Regions from separate parts of the Jeotgalibacillus aurantiacus genome, predicted to be linked through region 1. Evidence: a T-box and tRNA genes for the amino acid it is inferred to sense, from the RefSeq annotation. Region 1 holds a T-box; the other holds one or more tRNA genes.
What was found. The T-box of region 1 lies ahead of ileS (isoleucine--tRNA ligase). A T-box ahead of a tRNA ligase gene usually reads a tRNA of that ligase, here a tRNA-Ile.
Positions count from the first base shown of each region.

Region 2: it has a tRNA-Ile gene. The T-box ahead of ileS (isoleucine--tRNA ligase) is inferred to sense a tRNA for this amino acid. The anticodon was not compared.

Region 1 is NZ_JACNMS010000003.1:202,427-205,290, reverse strand. It holds gene ileS (isoleucine--tRNA ligase) at 1-1,332, opposite strand, end outside; T-box leader at 1,396-1,630, opposite strand; gene H7968_RS10585 (GNAT family N-acetyltransferase) at 2,035-2,439, opposite strand; gene H7968_RS10580 (hypothetical protein) at 2,536-2,688, shown strand.
Region 2 is NZ_JACNMS010000004.1:83-2,946, reverse strand. It holds gene H7968_RS12915 (1,4-dihydroxy-2-naphthoate polyprenyltransferase) at 1-196, shown strand, start outside; gene H7968_RS12910 (TraR/DksA C4-type zinc finger protein) at 317-925, shown strand; tRNA gene H7968_RS12905 (tRNA-Glu) at 1,450-1,521, opposite strand; tRNA gene H7968_RS12900 (tRNA-Ser) at 1,529-1,616, opposite strand; tRNA gene H7968_RS12895 (tRNA-Asn) at 1,626-1,700, opposite strand; tRNA gene H7968_RS12890 (tRNA-Ile) at 1,705-1,781, opposite strand; tRNA gene H7968_RS12885 (tRNA-Gly) at 1,801-1,874, opposite strand; tRNA gene H7968_RS12880 (tRNA-His) at 1,885-1,960, opposite strand; tRNA gene H7968_RS12875 (tRNA-Phe) at 1,971-2,046, opposite strand; tRNA gene H7968_RS12870 (tRNA-Asp) at 2,057-2,132, opposite strand; tRNA gene H7968_RS12865 (tRNA-Met) at 2,141-2,214, opposite strand; tRNA gene H7968_RS12860 (tRNA-Ser) at 2,243-2,335, opposite strand; tRNA gene H7968_RS12855 (tRNA-Ile) at 2,353-2,429, opposite strand; tRNA gene H7968_RS12850 (tRNA-Met) at 2,440-2,516, opposite strand; tRNA gene H7968_RS12845 (tRNA-Ala) at 2,545-2,620, opposite strand; tRNA gene H7968_RS12840 (tRNA-Pro) at 2,629-2,705, opposite strand; tRNA gene H7968_RS12835 (tRNA-Arg) at 2,732-2,808, opposite strand; tRNA gene H7968_RS12830 (tRNA-Gly) at 2,820-2,864, opposite strand, start outside.

The sequences.
Region 1 (2,864 bases):
ATAGCGGTTCCGCCCGAGATTCCAATCCACCATGCTATCAAGGAACTTACCGAAACGGCCGTCTTTCATATGCCCAGGATGCCACTCGACAGACTGATTATTGGCGATGATCGTATCCTTGATCGCGGTTGTTTTGATAAACCAGCCCTCCATCGCATAATAAATCAGGGCAGAATCACAACGCCAGCAGTGCGGGTAGCTGTGCTCATATTTCTCTTTTTCAAACAGGCGACCATTCTCAGCAAGCAGCTTGATGATCGCCACATCCTGATCCTTCGCCTTTTCCCCTGCAAATGGGGTCACTTCAGCCGTGTAACGCCCTGCTTCATCGACTACTTTGACAAAATCAAGCCCACTGTCCTTGATCGCCTGATAATCATCCTCACCATGCGCCGGAGCCAGGTGGACAATCCCTGTTCCGCTGTCATCCGTGACAAAATCAGCAGCGATGACTTCGTGTCCTTTTTCAAGCGTAAGATATTGGAACGGCGGCTCATAGGATAACCCGGTGAAGTCACTGCCTTTATGTTCGCTTACGACTTCAAAGCTGTCTTTAAAGACCGCATCTGCAAGATTTTTTGCGACGATATAAACCTCTTCACCCTGCTTCACTTTTACATAATCCAGATCACGATTCACTGCAAGCGCCACATTAGATGGCAGCGTCCACGGCGTTGTGGTCCAGCCAAGGAAGTATTCATGTTCAGCCCCTTTGACCTTAAATTTTGCCGTTACGGACAGATCCTTCACATCCTTGTAGCCCTGTGCAACCTCGTGTGAACTAAGAGAGGTCTGGCAGCTCGGGCAGTATGGTACAACCCGGTGTCCCTGCTCTAGAAGTCCGCGTTTATGAATGCTCGAAAGGATATGCCAGACGCTTTCAATATAGCGATTTTCCAGCGTGACATATGGCTTCTCCATATCCACCCAGTAGCCAATCGCGTCGGTAAACGTTCTCCACTGCCGCTCGTAATCGAACACACTTTTCTTGCACTCCTCAATAAATTTCTCTACACCATATTCCTCAATCTCACGTTTACCGGAAAGGCCAAGTTTCTTTTCCACTCCAAGCTCAACCGGCAGACCATGCGTATCCCACCCGGCTTTTCTTAAAACCTGATAACCGCTCATCGTTTTATAGCGCGCGACAAAATCCTTGATCACACGGCCCAGCACGTGACCCGCATGCGGCAGACCATTCGCCGTTGGAGGGCCTTCATAAAAGACAAAGGTCTCTTTTCCCTCCCGCTGATCAATCGACTGCTGAAAAACCTGCTGCTCACTCCAGTAGTCCTGAACCCGCTTCTCACGCTCCGTTGCCGTCTCCTGCATTTGACTTCTAACCATATCCGTTCCTCCTTTTTTGCATACAAAAAAGCCCGCCCCTAAACAAACGTTAGGGACGAGCTTAGCCCGCGTTACCACCCTGATTCCCGGAAAACATCCCGGACTCTCATTCAACGTACCATCATACGCGTTCCTTGTAACGGCGGAATCCCGTCGGCACCTAAACAAACTCAGCACCGCTTCTCGGAGAGGATCTTCACAATCGCCTGAACACTGACTCACACCAACCGTCAGCTCTCTTTGCTTCAGCACCATCGCTACTCTTTCTCGTCATCGAATGTTAAACATTGGGTTTTGTTAGACATAGCTTATGCTAAGTCGTTGGAGATTGTCAAGAGATGGAGAGTCGCGGGGACGGAGCCGGACGCTAATGTTGCGCGGAACAACGGAACGATACATTTCCATTTTGAAACAGTACAATTATGATGGTGAACGTTACAATTCAAGGGTCGAACATAACAAAAACTCTCTGGTAAAAGGTGAACGATACAATAAAAATCTGAAACGATACATATATTTTCTGGAACGCAACAATAAAAAATTGAATCGATCCAAAAACTGCTGTGAACAGGACAATTCCATTTAGCATAGACCCAGGGACAGACCCCCACACTACGCTCAGTTCATCTTCATCCATTCAAAATAGACAAAGTCATCGTCCTCATGTGTTCTGCGGAAGCCGTTCTTTTACATGACGCGCTGGGAGCCGATATTGTCCGGCGTTGTTTTACCAATCATTCTCGTCACACTCAGCTCTTTCCTCAGAAGCTGCTCAAGCGCAGAAGACGCAACGCCTTTTCCAGCCTCTGACTCTCCAATGCGATAGCCGAGAAATCCACGTGCATTTTTAATATCCACCACATTCATCCGGCCAATAACCCGGCCACGGTCGTTTTTGATCAGATAAAATTCAGACTGTCCTTCAAGCTGCTCATTTAACAGAGACTGGTACTGCTCCCGGAAAAAGTCCTGTTCAAAATAGTCATCGCCTCTATCCGGAATAAACCGGGCGAAATAAGCACGGTTCATTTTTTCAAACTCATAAACTGCTTTTAAATCAGCATCATTCAACGCTTCAAGAAAAATATTCATCTTCACACCAACTTTTTAATCGGATTATGAAACTTTTTCCTCTTTTTAGTATACTAATGACTATATCAGGAAAAAGAGAGGAAAGGATAGAGGAAGTTGAGATTCTCGTCTGTAAAAATAGAAGTATTACTGCCTGAGGACATCATTATTCCGTTACGAAACCGTCTGAATGATGCCGGCATTTTGCAGGTTGGACATTACGACCTGTTCTGTCCTACACACATACAAAAGGCTACTGGCGGCCACTAAACACCGCCAAACCTTTCAACGGAAATCAAAACGAAATATCCTTCGGGGAAGAATGCAAAATGGAATTCAGATGCCCAATTGACAAACTTGCGCTGGCAAAACAAATTGTTAAAGACATTCACCCATACGAAGAAGCAGTGATGTACATCATTCCGTTGTTGGATTAGCGTAGACTT
Region 2 (2,864 bases), on a different contig from region 1:
CGTGATCACCGGTACAGTATCACCATGGCTGCTCATCAGTCTGTTCAGCATTCCTAAAGCTGTCAGAGCAACCAAAGGATTCATTGGGAAAACAATGCCGATCCAGATGATGCCTGCAATGAAAGCAACAGCACAGACCAACACTATTTTCGGCTTTTTGTTATCAATCGGTTATTTAATTGGATACTTCTTTTAAAAGACTCCTCCGGGGGTCTTTTTTAATTTTTGAAAGGCAGCGAAATACAATGTTAGGTTTCAATTTTTGTGAGAAGGATAAACTGTAAGAAGTGACTTAGATGAAGGAAGGATGTTTTGCATGATTACAGATAAACAAAAACAATACCTTAAACATGAATTACTCACCAGAAAAAAAGAAATCATTGAACAAAACGAAAAACCTGATGGTAACACGAATACAGAGCTATCAAACTACGATAATCACCCTGCTGACAATGCCACGGATCTTTTTGAAAGAGAAAAAGACCTGGCACTCGAGGAACATACACAAAAAGAACTTGACGATATTAACCGTGCATTGAAGGCCATGGATGAAGGCACTTACGGGATCTGTGCCGTAAGCGGAGAAGAAATCCCTTACGAACGTCTAGAAGCCATCCCTACTGCACTGACATGCGTGGAGCATGCTGAACAATTCAGCAATGATCACTCCAGACCAAGCGAAGAATCGGTCCTGTCCCCTTCGTCTGATCATCCATACAGAGGAGAAGAAAGCGAAGTCCGTGACTACGAAAACAGTTTCGACGAAGTAGGACGATACGGTACTTCCGAAACCCCTTCCGATATGGCTGACGGATCCGGAGACTATAATGACCTCTACAGCGAAGAAGATGTAAACGAAGACACAATCGGAACAGACCTCGAAGGTGACGAAAGAAAAATTTATAAAAACAGTGATAAAGAATAATAAAAAAAGGAATGCACCTATTTAACTGGTGTATTCCTTTTTTGCGCTAAAATCGTCGTATTCTTCTTTTCTAAAGATACCTTCGTTTAAATCTGTTTATGATACGCTTGGATAGTTTTTTGAGATCAGGGTGTTGAAATTAGCTATCGACTATTTCATTGACGTGATCAACGAAATTCAAACGACTATCGACAGAAATCAAACGTCTATCTACATTAATTACAGAACACTCAACTAATCTGGCTTACCGAAACAGTCTATCATCATCAACTGGCCAGCTATCGACAGAAGGCATCGAGTGATTGATAGCAAAAAAGGTAATTTACCTGACTCATTACATGTACTATCCCCATTCGCTTAAATCAAAGTAATGACCAGGCATGGAATGAGATAGGAGAAATCATTATATAGGGTTTACCATACTGCCTTGGAGATAGAAGACAAAATCCAGCTTCGATTGTTATTTTTTGAGAGATGGAAGAATAGAAAAAACACACTTCGTAATGAAGTGTGTTTTAAAAGGATGACCCGTACGGGATTCGAACCCGTGTTACCGCCGTGAAAGGGCGGTGTCTTAACCACTTGACCAACGGGCCTAAAGAGCGGAGAAGGAGGGATTTGAACCCTCGCGCCGCTTACGCGACCTACACCCTTAGCAGGGGCGCCTCTTCAGCCACTTGAGTACTTCCCCATAAAAAAATGGCTCCACAGGTAGGACTCGAACCTACGACCGATCGGTTAACAGCCGATTGCTCTACCACTGAGCTACTGTGGAATAATGGTGGGCCTAAGTGGACTCGAACCACCGACCTCACGCTTATCAGGCGTGCGCTCTAACCAGCTGAGCTATAGGCCCATACTTTATTTAATAAAGTTGGAGCGGGTGATGAGAATCGAACTCACGACATCAGCTTGGAAGGCTGAGGTTTTACCACTAAACTACACCCGCAGTTAATGTATGGGGCGACTGATGGGAATCGAACCCACGAATGCCGGAACCACAATCCGGTGCGTTAACCACTTCGCCACAATCGCCATAGAAAAATGGTGGCTTTGGACGGAATCGAACCGCCGACACATGGATTTTCAGTCCATTGCTCTACCAACTGAGCTACAAAGCCAAAATAAAAATGGCGGTCCCGACCGGGATCGAACCGGCGATCTCCTGCGTGACAGGCAGGCATGTTAACCGCTACACCACGGGACCAAAGGTAATTGCGGGGGCAGGATTTGAACCTGCGACCTTCGGGTTATGAGCCCGACGAGCTACCGAGCTGCTCCACCCCGCGACGATAAATAAACATCATTAAATTAAAATGGAGGAGGTAGAGGGATTCGAACCCCCGCGGGCTGTTACACCCCTGTCGGTTTTCAAGACCGATCCCTTCAGCCAGACTTGGGTATACCTCCATGAATCTGTATAAAAGTGGTGGACCTTGCAGGACTCGAACCTGCGACCGGACGGTTATGAGCCGTCTGCTCTAACCAGCTGAGCTAAAGGTCCTTTATTATATTGGTGGCGGCAGAGGGGATCGAACCCCCGACCTCACGGGTATGAACCGTACGCTCTAGCCAGCTGAGCTACGCCGCCCAATAAATAAAGTATCCTTCAAAAAATATGGTGGAGCCTAGCGGGATCGAACCGCTGACCTCCTGCGTGCAAGGCAGGCGCTCTCCCAGCTGAGCTAAGGCCCCTTAATAAATGGTCGGGAAGACAGGATTTGAACCTGCGACCCCTTGGTCCCAAACCAAGTGCTCTACCAAGCTGAGCTACTCCCCGAAAAAAAGTATGTGGTATTCTATGTATGGCGCGCCCGAGAGGAGTCGAACCCCTAACCTTTTGATCCGTAGTCAAACGCTCTATCCAATTGAGCTACGGGCGCTAAATATAGTAAGCGGAAGACGAGATTCGAACTCGCGACCCCCACCTTGGCAAGGT